One region of the Cytobacillus mangrovibacter genome, then DNA from elsewhere that is predicted to be linked to it. Evidence: riboswitches for the same ligand, from Rfam matches in the RefSeq annotation. Region 1 holds a riboswitch; each other region holds the start of a gene.
What was found. A riboswitch is a leader RNA that binds a small molecule or an ion and turns the genes downstream of it on or off. The one in region 1 is predicted to bind cyclic di-GMP.
Positions count from the first base shown of each region.

Region 2: another riboswitch for cyclic di-GMP. It lies ahead of ACFYKT_RS20540 (methyl-accepting chemotaxis protein); the one in region 1 lies ahead of ACFYKT_RS19825 (EAL domain-containing protein).
Region 3: another riboswitch for cyclic di-GMP. It lies ahead of ACFYKT_RS13875 (sensor domain-containing diguanylate cyclase); the one in region 1 lies ahead of ACFYKT_RS19825 (EAL domain-containing protein).

Region 1 is NZ_JBIACJ010000016.1:41,589-45,880, forward strand. Features, by position in the region: gene ACFYKT_RS19825 (EAL domain-containing protein) at 1-2,139, opposite strand, end outside; cyclic di-GMP riboswitch class I at 2,243-2,330, opposite strand; gene ACFYKT_RS19830 (PilZ domain-containing protein) at 2,992-3,456, opposite strand; gene ACFYKT_RS19835 (spore gernimation protein GerQ) at 3,684-3,929, shown strand; gene ACFYKT_RS19840 (spore coat protein) at 3,946-4,292, shown strand, end outside.
Region 2 is NZ_JBIACJ010000018.1:42,824-47,115, forward strand. Features, by position in the region: gene sstT (serine/threonine transporter SstT) at 1-196, opposite strand, end outside; gene ACFYKT_RS20540 (methyl-accepting chemotaxis protein) at 541-2,232, opposite strand; cyclic di-GMP riboswitch class I at 2,346-2,436, opposite strand; gene ACFYKT_RS20545 (DUF4180 domain-containing protein) at 2,609-2,974, opposite strand; gene ACFYKT_RS20550 (DUF2085 domain-containing protein) at 3,009-3,338, opposite strand; gene ACFYKT_RS20555 (hypothetical protein) at 3,368-3,658, opposite strand; gene ACFYKT_RS20560 (M48 family metallopeptidase) at 3,772-4,292, opposite strand, start outside.
Region 3 is NZ_JBIACJ010000007.1:79,103-83,394, forward strand. Features, by position in the region: gene ACFYKT_RS13865 (molybdopterin-dependent oxidoreductase) at 1-408, opposite strand, end outside; gene ACFYKT_RS13870 (MATE family efflux transporter) at 621-1,982, shown strand; cyclic di-GMP riboswitch class I at 2,268-2,352, shown strand; gene ACFYKT_RS13875 (sensor domain-containing diguanylate cyclase) at 2,432-3,613, shown strand; gene ACFYKT_RS13880 (methionine aminopeptidase) at 3,672-3,884, opposite strand; gene ACFYKT_RS13885 (NADPH-dependent FMN reductase) at 4,078-4,292, shown strand, end outside.

The sequences.
Region 1 (4,292 bases):
TTCAAAATCTAATGGTGATAAAGGGGGACTAAATAGATAACCTTGAATGACCTTACAGTTATACTTCCTTAGAATATTTAACTGCTCAATCGTTTCAACACCTTCGGCAACTACTGACATGTTTAAACTATCTGCTAATGAAATAATCGTGGAGATTAACATGTTATTTTTAGGTAAAGTTGATATATCTTTAATAAACGACCGATCAATTTTAATGGTATCGACCGGAAAACGTCTTAAATAATTCAGCGAGGAGTAACCAGTACCAAAGTCATCAATACTAATGTGTACACCTAATTTTCTTAACTGATTTAATGTCTTTGTTATAGTTGTTTGATTTCCCATTAGAATGGACTCTGTAATCTCAATTTCCAATAGCTCGGGATTAAAATTAGTTTCAATCAGAATTCCGTTTATCGTTTCATAAAGATCCTTTTGCAAGAATTGCTGTGCTGAAAAATTGACAGCAACACGAATAGGCGGCAACCCTTTCTTTTGCCAAGCACTGCTTTGTTGTAGGGCATTTCTAAGTACCCATTCTCCAATTTTCACAATTTGGCCAGTTTCCTCAGCTAAAGGAATAAATTCAGAAGGTGATAATGTCCCCCAGCTTAAGTGTTCCCAACGTATCAGCGCTTCTGCACTTTTTATTGTTCCCTGATCAATGTCTACCCTTGGTTGAAAGACAAGTGTAAACTCTTCACGTTCTATTGCTTTACGCAAATCATTCTGCAGCATAAAGGATCGATAGGATTGGATGTCCATTCCAGAATGATATACTCTATATTGATTTTTCCCTTGTTCTTTTGCACGATACAAGGCAGCATCAGCACTTTTCATTAACATTTGTTCATCTCCGCCATCATAAGGGAAAATACTGATTCCTATACACACGGTAATGAATAACTCATAACTATCAATATAAAATGGAGCTTTAAATACTTCTAATATTTTTCCTGCAATTTCCAAGGCATGCTCTCTATCTGTATTCGGCAATAAGATATTGAACTCATCACCGCCCACCCGCGCAACCAAACCTAATGTTTGCACACTGTCTTTTATTCTTTTTGCAATTTCTTGAAGAACTTTATCACCAATAATATGACCAAGTGAATCATTAATATATTTAAATCGATCCATATCTAAATACATAACTGTTAATGTCTGATTGGTTTGCCTTGCATGATTTATCTTTAAGATTAATTGATCATTAAAAAATCTTCTATTTGGCAATTCTGTCAAACCATCATGATAGGCCATATAAGTGATCTTTTCCTGGTATTGCTTCTGATTGGTAATGTCCCGGATCGTGCAGGCAATAAAACAGCGATTATGAACCCAGCGTTTGCCAATCTGAACCTCAGCAGGAAAAGCCGTTCCATCTTTTAATGTAAGAATTACTTCATCTAATTTCTCGTACCCTATGAAATTATTCAAATGATTAACGGCTGATAGAACACTGTTAATATATTCTTCCGTATCAACACCTGTGAAAAGTGTGGTTATGTTTTCCCCTAGAATAGCCGCTTTATCTTTTTTAAACATCTTCTCCGCTGCGGGATTCACCTTTAAGATAACCCCATCCTGATTGACAATGATCATCGAATCAATGGAAGTCTCATTAATGACATTCGCCAGTTCTTCAGAAATTCGCAGCTGTGCTGTCATATTAGACAACTCTGAATTAGCCTTCTCTAGTTCTCTTTTCTTTTCAGTCAAATCTTCAGCTTGTTGTATAAGAAGTTGTTTCATTTTGTAGAGTTGAACAAATCCTTCCACCTTTGCCTTTAAGATGACTGGATCAAATGGTTTTAGAATATAGTCAATCGCTCCAATTGAGTAGCCTGTAAAAATATGCTCGGAGTCAAGATTATTGGCAGTAATAAATAGAATGGGGATATTTTTCGTCTTCTCTCTTGCTTTAATGATTTTCGCTGTACCAAAGCCGTCTATACCCGGCATTTGAACATCTAATAATATCGCAGCAAAGTCGTATTTTAATAAGTGTTTTAACGCCTCTTCACCCGAAAAGGCTTTTATTAAATTATATTCCTCTCTTTCAATGATTGCTTCCAGAGTCAGTAGATTTTCAGGCCGATCATCAACTAATAATAGATTAATTTTTTCATTGCTCTTCAAAATAAAGTGTCCACTCCTCTCTGTAAAGTCTGATTTCCTTATAAAAAAAAGACTACCTATATGGGTAGCCTTAAATAAACATTTACTTCTATGTTTACTTTTTACTGGCAACCCGACTATCATTGTCCCTTTGAGACTTTAGACTCGTAGCTTTGCGTCCTTATCTTTCAATAAGTTTGCCTAAATAATTTAGTTCTAATAGTTTTTGTAAAACTACAGTTTACAGTTGTTTACTTTTTACCTTAAGCACTTCTTCCTATTACCTTGTTAATTCATTTATACTATACGAATAATATTAAGTAAATGATTTTGTCAATTTTGGGAAAATTATGCCGAAGGTGGTATACCGGGGGATTTGTAAATATTTAATTTCTATTTAATGTTTGAATAAATCTTCGTTGAAACTTAAAAAATAAAAATAGAAGCATCCCATAAGTTTTGGTCAAATTGTGGGATGCTTCTGTTAAAATTCTCAGGGTTAGCATTCCACTTTCGTGTTGCTAACCGATCCTTATGTCAAGGGTTTGACGGGCAGATTACATCATGCCGCCCCTAAGGTGAGAGTGTGTAATATCTTTAACCTAGTGTGTGTAGAGTGCGGTATATCAATGTTTTGTTAAATTCTGACTGTAACATCTTTAACGAGGTTTTACTATTTTTTACTGGATTGCGTTAGCAAAATGTTAGCAATTTGCTAGCCTGGTTACGACCACGAAATTAACAATTTGCTATTAACGGATTTACCATATAGAAACGTCAAAAGGTTTTGAATATCATTTTCTATATGAAAATTCCCAATTTATTGTTCTTATATAAGCACGAATATCAATTGTGAAAGGGCTTCAATATTCATCAACCAATTTTGCCTCGATTTTCAACTTGAAAATTGTGTATTGCTAAATTTAATCTTGTTATGTCTTTTACAGATAAATCAACAAACTGTACACCATAAGAAATTGATTTCCCTTTAATGTAATCTTCTCTTCTCATGATTTTACCTTTTAAATCAAATAATTCGCCGTAGAAGGTAAAATTAATTTTTATTATAATATTGTATTTTACAGGAAATTCAAAAGACGTTAGAAACTTCAGACCACCAATACTAAGATCCTCGATTACTCCATTAAAATTCCTATTCTTTAATTTCCCTATAGAACTATTACCAAATTCCATTAGAGTAAAAGTACTTTCTATTTTAGGAAGGTTTATTCTATAAGAATTTCTCTTTTCAATTGGACTAGTCTTTTTAACGATATTTAGGTTATTTTTAGAATATCCACCTCCGATCCAAAGTATACAGGGTTGGCCAGGGGGGATTTATTTTCACAGAAAAATAGAGTATAAAATCGGATTATATCCATAGAATACAAGATTTACTATTTCGCGGATAATTCAGGATCTGTAATTGGAATAAATACTCCTTCCATACCTTTAAAGAGGGAGGTTGTCATATATCCATCTTCTTGCAAAAAATTTATAATAATTTTATTTTGAATTTGGAAATATACCTTTGTATAAATAAATCAATAAGAAGGGAACCAAAAATGGACAATCAAAAATTAGCAGATCATGAATCATTAGATTTACATGAAGTTATCAATTTTAAAACCCTTTGCTTAGCGAAATCAAAACTAATGCAAGGACTCGTATTTGATCATGATTTGAGAGCACTAATGCAAAAAGATGTTGAACAATCCATTCTAGCGCTTGGAGAATTACAGGCAGTTTATCAACGTGCACCTTTTGAAGCTCCTGTTCCTCAAAACCGGCCAACACCAATAATAAATTGAAAGGAAGTATAATTCATTGAATAATGACTATTTAGACCCTATAAACTCGTTACATGTACCCGAGCTAGCTGATACCACATTTGCAATGGATTTCCTTCTTCGTGCCAAAGAAGGTGTCCGGAATATTGCAGTCGCATTAACAGAGTCTGCATCACCTGATGTTAGAACCCTCTTACGAACACAGTTAATGCAAGGTATTGCCATGCACCAAGAAATTACAGAACTAATGATTAATAAAAAATGGTTCCATCCATACGAACTAAGTGAACAGTATAAACTAGATCAACTCTCTGCCAACAATACATTGATGATTGGCAAAATGAATCTATTCCCGGTTGAGACCAATAGAAAAGGTATGTTTGA
Region 2 (4,292 bases), on a different contig from region 1:
CAATAGCTGACATAACCAAAAATAGTACAAGCACTGGTGCAATGGCTTTCAAAGCACCTACAAATAATGAACCAAAAATAGCAACAGGCTTGGCTACTTCTGGGATAACTAAAGCCAAAATAATACCGATAATTAAACCAATGATGATTTGTTTGACTAAGCTCACTTGATTCCACTTTTTGAATAAGCTCTTCATAGATGTTCCCCCTTAGTTAAAATTCTGATATTGCTAACAATTTGTGTATATTGATTCATTTAATTAATTGACACCCTCAGGGTATTCCACCCTATATGGACATCTGTCTTTTATCTATGAATTGTATTATACTTTCTTGCTTAATATATTACAATACTATTATTTAAATTAAGATTATTATAAATTAATAGAATATTATAAATGTATTAAAGAAAATATTATTTGTCAAATAGTATTTTGCCTGTATTCACTATACTAATAACATTTGACAAAAAGGAATAAAAAAACGCTATCTCATTTACGATGAGTAGCGCTTGTTTTTAAGACTATCCAATTAGTTGGGATCAAATTGTAAATCGTCGAATCAAACCTTTTAAATCCTCAGCCATTTTTGCTAATGTGGATGAAGACGCAGTGACTTCTTCCATTGATGCCAACTGTTCTTCTGAAGCAGAAGCTATCTCGCCTGTACGGCCAACAGCCCCTTTTGCAATTAGTGAAACTTCGGCAATAGAGGAATTGACCTGTTCCACGCTTGCTGACATTTCCTCTGAAATAGCAGATAACTCTTGAACTTCATCACTTACATTCTCAATTGATTTCATAATGAAGTCGAACGTTTTTCCAGTGTCCTGTACTAAATCCATTCCTTCATTGACCTCATTTGTATTTTTGTCCATCATATCAGCAACTCGCACCGTATCATTTTGAATGACATGTACAAGGTTAGCAATTTGGGTTGCTGATGCTCGTGACTGCTCAGCCAGTTTCTTCACTTCATTTGCAACAACAGCAAAACCTTTCCCATGTTCACCAGCTCGAGCTGATTCAATTGCAGCATTTAAAGCTAATAAATTCGTTTCCTCTGCTATTCCCGTTATCATATCAATAATCTGACCAATCTCTGCTGATTTACTATTTAATTCTTTAATTACTTTGTTCGTTTCATCGGTAGAACTATTTATTGACCTCATTTGCTCGATTACTTTTATAATCGAATCATTGCCAACAACGGCTTGTTTTGTCGTATCTGATGCCGATTCAGCCACAGTTGCCGTTTTTTCCGCTACTCGCTGAATCCCCAAAGCCATCTCATTCACTGCTATCGCACTATCTTCTGTATTTTTCCCTTGTATTTCGGATCCGCTAGCAACCTCCTGAATGGCAGTTACAATCTGCTCGGTTGCCGCATTCGTTTGCTGTGCACTAGCAGTCAATTCCTCAGCAGAAGATGCAACCTGTCCGGATGTATGATCCACCTGTACAATTAATTCCCTTAAATTATGGGTCATTTGATTAAATGAGTCTGCTAATTGACCAATTTCATCTCTATTCTTGATCTTGATATCATCCAATCGCAAATTTCCATTAGCAATTTGCTCGGCCGATTTTGAAATTTGCTGAACAGGCTTGGAGATTATTTTGCTTAAATAGATGGCAACAGCGATTCCAATAAGATATGCAGCTAGGGAAATAACAACTAATAAGGTTTTCATGTGCGTGATTTGATTCGATTGTTCCTTACTCATTTCTTTAAATGACAATTCCTGATTAAGAAGGGCCTTTTCAACATTTTCAGCTACCCTGCTAGAGATGGCATTTCCTCTTATTTTCATTAATCCTGTAATCTTATCCAATTGTTCCGTCTTTTTATATTCAATCGCCTCTAAAGCTACTTCTCGGTATTGCACTTCTACTTCAATTAAATCCTCGATTATCTTTTGTGCCTTTGAATCAATCTTTAGACTTAAAAATTCTTTTGAACTTTTTACAAACTCATCATGTGATTGATTAAAACGCTTGATATTGGTTTCATCTGCGCTAATAATAAAACCACGCAAAGCAATCTGTTCTGATAAAACGGACTCCTGCATCTCAGAAACAAGCTTATTTTTTTGAAGGCCTTCATCAATGGCTTCGGCATAATTTCTGTTAATAATATCGTACTGATAATAGGAACTAGTTGAAATGATCGCTATTAACATAATAATTGAAATAAAACCGAGCAGTAATTTTTTTCTTACACTTATCCTCATTATTTTGTTTCTCTCCCTATTAATTATTGTCATGGTCAAAGCTGTGATATTAACCTAATTCACACAAAAATAACCCTTCTAAATAGAAGGGTCTAGTAATGAAAACAATTGTTTTCAGCAACTGGCTGGCATAGTATATCAATCCATACTTTAGCCCCTGTAGTTTTGCGTCTCTATTTTTCAATAGATTTGCCCCTTATTAATTATCTAATTCCTTATTACTATATAAAAATAATAATATAGGTATTTATGAATATTAGCAAATAAAACTTGTACGAACATCTGCCCACACCTAAATATTTGATTGATTAAATTGTTCCGCATACCTCTTTGTCGAATTGTTTATTTTAATGTCCATAAAGAATTGAATTATGAATTAAACATTCATCATTTTTTCTATCGCCTTTTCTTCATCTGGAACAAAAAATACATCCTTACCATTGTTACACTCATAAATAAAATCCTTCAAACTCTTACTTTCATAATTAGAAAAGTCACCAACTATTGCAAATTTAACATGATAAGTAACAAATTTTTGTAATATTTCTCCTGCAAGTCTTGTTTTTAAGTGAAAAAAGTCCTCACAAATTGCTGATTTATTTATAATTATACGATTGCAGCCTGATTCATACTGTACTGTTGCCATAAAATCCAAAGCCGACTGAACATCATTAATTAGGATTTCATTAGATTTTACAACAGCAATACCTATGCCATTTTCTGTTATTGCAGTTATCTCCATAATTATCCATCCTCTCTCAATAATCTTTATAGCGCTATATAAAGAATTGAACAATACTCCAAATCATAATGGAAATAAATAGTGATTGCCCAATTCCAAAAAGAATGCCGGTTATAAAACGAGTAGGGTTAGAACTCTTCCTCCACTTCCATTTCTGTGTAAATCCATCTATTACAAGAGGAACCGCCAAAATAATTGGGACCCACAAAGGTACGACCATGTGAAAAGCTAAAGCAATCGGTGTAAAAAGATAGCCAAGCAGCATTGCAAAGCATCTTGTACATAGGGGCATGGGCTTCCCTTTGAAGTGAAGACATCTTTCAGGTATACGATGACACGGGACAGTCATCAAAAGCTCCCTCATTGTTTTTTTCCTCCCTATTGTTAGGTCAATCAATTGGGACTACAATCACAATCAAATCCTTTATCTCCATCACAATCACAGTCCATTTTTTTCATTGATGATAGACTTGGACAATTCATTACAGGAATATCACAATCCAAACAATCCGAAATCCCGCTATCTTTTTTACGATTTCTTTTTCGATAATAATGAATCAATAATATGAGTACAATTATGCCCGAACCTAATAGAATGCCTCCTATTATATAAGAAGATTGTACAAGCAGAACGATTCCCGACAAAAGTAAAATAAGCGAAATGGTTAATCCGATAAAAAACATGTACTTCCTCCCTTATTTATTTCTCTTGCTCTTTCATTCAATACCTATCAAATCGTTTAATTCCTAACCATTATTATCATTTACTATTAGAATTCATTGGGAATTATTTTATACTAAACAGTCATTTTCCAATTAGATAAAGCTAACCAATTCTCCTTGTCTTTATAATCAGGCATGATACTTCCAACAAGGCGCCAGAAGGAGCGGTCATGATTCAGATGAACGAAATGGCACATTTCATGAACGACTACATAGTCAATTACTTCACGAGGTGCCATCGCCAACCGCCAATTAAAAGTTAACTGCCTCCTTGAATCACAGGTTCCCCACGTAGTTTTGCTATCTGATATACGGATGGAACGCGGTTTTTCCTTAAATTTGTTTTGATAGGAGGCAATACTCTTCTCCACTAATGACTTACATTGTTTGTAATAGAATCGTTTTAAAGCTTGCTTTATTCTTTCATCCTCAAGAAGCTTCACATATATATGCAATGTTTCTCCCTCAAACACGACATGGTCTTGCGTTAGATTTATATCTTGGAAAATCTTTATTGGGAAGCTGTTTCCTAAATAAAGAAAATTCTCTCCATGCTCATAGACCTTTTTCTGTAATCCCTGCTGCCTATCCTTCA
Region 3 (4,292 bases), on a different contig from region 1:
TAAGCGGTGGAAGAAGCGGCGATCCATTCCTTCCGCTGTAAGATTCCCCATATTCCCGTAGAAGCTATATGGCAAAATACTCTCAGGACCGGCCGTTTGAATCAGTTCTTTCCAGTGAGAAGTAATCGTTTGAATTGCTTCCTCCCAGCTTATCCGTTCAAATTTCCCTTCATTCTTGGTGCCTACTCGCTTCATTGGATATTTCAAGCGATTTTCGCTATGAATTCTTTCCTTCATATTTCGCACTTTATTACAAATATTCCCTTTGGTTACTGGGTGATTCGGATCTCCATCAACTTTTACAATTTTTCCGTTTTCTTTATGAAGGAGTAAGCCGCATTGATCTGGGCAATCAAGGGGGCACACAGATGGAAAAACACCATCTTGTTGATTTACAAAAGTGGTCATTAAACTATTCTCCTTTACCAGGTTAATCAGGTGCAAGAATACAATGTTTTAATATTGTTATTATCATAAGACAGTTTGAAAAAGACCGCAATCATTTATCATTATTAGAATCCTATTAAAGAGTGATAATTTACTTGAAAAGTAGGGTTGATAGAGTATGATAGATTATAACTATTTTAATAAGGAATATTTTATTCAAGGAGTCCATAGCTATGAACCAAACGTTTACTATTCAAGAAAAGATAAAGCAAACCTTCATCTTATTGGTTCCAATTCTGATCACTCAGCTTGGAATGTTTTCAATGGTGTTTTTTAATACAATTATGTCTGGCAAGTATCATTCATCTGCACTCGCAGGTGTTGCGATCGGGTCATCCATTTGGAATCCAGTATTTACAGGCTTAAGCGGCATTTTGCTTGCTGTTTCTCCCATTGTGGCCCAGCGTTTCGGCGAGAAGAAAACGGGGGAAGTTACGTCGATAGTGAAGAATGGAATTTATTTAGCGGTTGGGATTGCGGTTGCCGTTATTATTATTGGATTCTTTTTCTTAGATCCATTATTAACGACAATGAATCTGCCAGATCAAGTGCATGAAACAGCATTTAACTATTTGGTTGGCCTAAGTTTTGGGATTATTCCCTTTTTTACTTTTAATGTTCTAAGGTCATTTATTTATGCCCTTGGCAAAACTCGTGTTGTTATGGTTATTTTGTTATTGGCTTTGCCAATCAATTTATTTTTTAATTATGTATTCATCTTTGGTCAATTAGGTTTCCCAGAACTAGGGGGCGCAGGTGGAGGGTATGCTACTGCTATTACCTATTGGTTAATATTGGGGATGACGATATATATTATAAAAACGAAAGAACCATTTTCAGTTTACAATATCTTTTCAAATTCTAGAGAGTTTTCTTTAGATAAATGTAAAGAAATCCTGAAAATTGGTGTGCCAATGGGGCTATCCATCTTTTTTGAAACAAGTATGTTTGCGGTTGTAACTATTTTACTAAGTAAATATAATGTTAACACGATTGCGGCTTATCAAGCTGCTTTAAATATTGTCTCCTTCTTATATATGATCCCTATGAGTATTTCAATGGCCCAAACGGTCCTAGTTGGGTATGAGGTCGGAGCAGGGAGATTTAAGGATGCAAAAGCATATAGCTGGTTAGGAATCTATCTATCTGTTATAATAGCCCTCTTCACAGGATTGTTAGTCGTTCTGTTCCGCTATGAAGTGGCTGGATTCTATTCCAATGAAGCAGCCGTTATTTCTTTAACTGCCCATTTCTTAATTTATGCCCTATTCTTCCAAATATCGGATGCTATACAAGCAACGGCACAGGCAGCATTAAGGGGCTATAAAGATGTAAATATTTCATTTATTATTACACTAATCGCCTATTGGCTCATTTGTTTGCCAGTTGGATATATTCTGGCACATTTTGCCGATCTAGGTGCAACAGGCTATTGGGTTGGATTAACAGTTGGATTGCTTGCTGCTGGCGTTTGTTTGTCAATGAGGCTCATTTATATTCAAAAGAAGAAGTTTGTTAGCAGACAAGTAGGATAGGATAACGTGATAGGTAAAGGAAAAAGGTATTCACTTTAAATAGTTGAATACCTTATTTTCCCTTTAAAGCTTTGCATGGCTAAACTATTTGATTTTATGATAATATATATATTGGGATAAAATATAACTTCAAATTGACCTACAATAGTCGGAAACTAGAATAGGGAATCTTGAAAAAATTCTGCCTATTTCCCATTTTTTGATTGAAAATGAATTGACTATGGTTATTAAGAACTATATAGTAAAGATACAACCATTTTATGACTTTTCAGAATTCCAATTTAATTATAGAAAAGGCAAATTCATTGAAAAATGAGGACGCAAAGCTAGAGGGGCTAAAGTCATTAGACAATGCCAGCCAGCTACCGTGTATAACTATGAATGAGTTAGATTAATCGGTATTTGGTTAGTCTATTTTTTGTGAAAATATATCTTTGGAAGTGTTAAAAATGGGTAAACACAAGGAAAATATCCATCAAATCTTAGGGATCATTACAAAACTATTGAAAAAGATCGGTACAGAGAAAAATATTATCTCAGGGGATACCTATAAGGAAATTATTCGCACGGTCGGCGAAGATAGCGATAAACAGGTTGTTGAATCTTTACTATCACAATTACAAAAAGTAAATGTACAAATGGAAAATATGAGCTGGTTAAATAAGCATTACATCATTTTGCATGATTTTGCCCAAGTTTGCAGTAAAACATTGAATGAAGAAGTTCTGCTTAAAAAGGCATATGAAATGGTTTCTCAAGTAATGCCGACAGATTCCTTTTTTATTGCGTTATACACCGAAGGAAATCCACTTATTCACTTTATTTTTATGGTGGAGAATGGCATATTCTATCCACAAGATTATATAAAAATGGGGAATAATTTTACTACTAGAGCCATTACAACAAAAGAAATTGTTCATCCCCGGAAAGTAAGTCTTGATCAAACAGATACAACGTTTGGAGTAACAGATACAAAGTCCGGCATTTTTGTCCCCGTAATTATTGATGATCATGTAAAAGCAGTGATTTCTGCACAAAGTGTATCTGACTTTGCCTATCGAAAGGAACATGAAGAATTACTGCAAATTATAGGGAATCAAGTTATCAATTCAATAGAGACAGCAAGACTTTATGAGAAAATATATTTAATGTCACAAACAGATGAATTGACAGGATTGAAAAATCATCGTGCCTTTCATAATGATTTATCCAAGTTAATTAGCTCAGAAGGACAAGAAATTACCCTTATGATGATTGACTCTGATCGTTTAAAGAAGGTAAATGACAACTTTGGCCACGATATTGGTGATTTATATTTGAGGGTTTTAGCTGATGGGATCAAAAGTATTTGTGATGAAAATGTCGTAGGCTACCGCTATGCAGGGGACGAATTTATGATTATCATAAAGGGCTCTTCTCAACATAGAGTGGACCAAATTTATGAAGAATTAGCGGAATACTTAGCTCAGCATCCAATTAGAATTTCAGACTGTGAAATCACTGTTTCAATTAGTTCAGGTGTTGCAACCTATCCGATGAATGGTTCTTCTGTAGATACCTTAAAGAAATCTGCCGATCAAGCTCAATATAAAGCAAAAAAACAAGGCGGAAATCAAATGGTTACATCTTAAAATAGGGAGTGTCAACACCGAAAAGGGATGAATATCCTTTGTGGTGTTGACACTTTTCTTATTCAATCTGGTTTTCCCAATCTGAATATTGCCCGCTTCCGCTGCAGCCAGGACAATCAAATAAATTGGCATGGTAGGCATATTCGTTCCCAGGGTATACGGAAAATCCTCGGCCATAGCATTCTGGACATTTATTCTCCTCTTCCATTTGAGATACATGTTTTTCGTATCTATTTGCTCTCCACTCATTAAACGAATTCAATAGTCCCATACGTTTCACCTCAACTATCTTTTTCTTATTTTTTGTGAATAAACTTAAATTTATACATAAGTTGTTTTAATTCGCATTTATGAAGAAAAAGTGTATGATAATGTATAATTAGGTTATTATTGTTCGCATGTTGAAAATGAGCAATAAACATTTCCTGTAAAAAGAGGAACACCAAGGAAAGGAGATACTACGAATGAAAATACTTGGTATATCAGGTACAATCATAGGCGCAAAAACAGCCATATTAGTTGAGACAGTTCTAAAAAAAATGAAGGAAAAGTATCCAGATACAGAGATCGAAATGCTCGACTTGAGAGAGTATAATATTGAATTTTGTGATGGCAGAAATCCCGATCTTTATAACGATGACACGAAGAAAATGATTAAGATCATCTCAGATGCTGACTT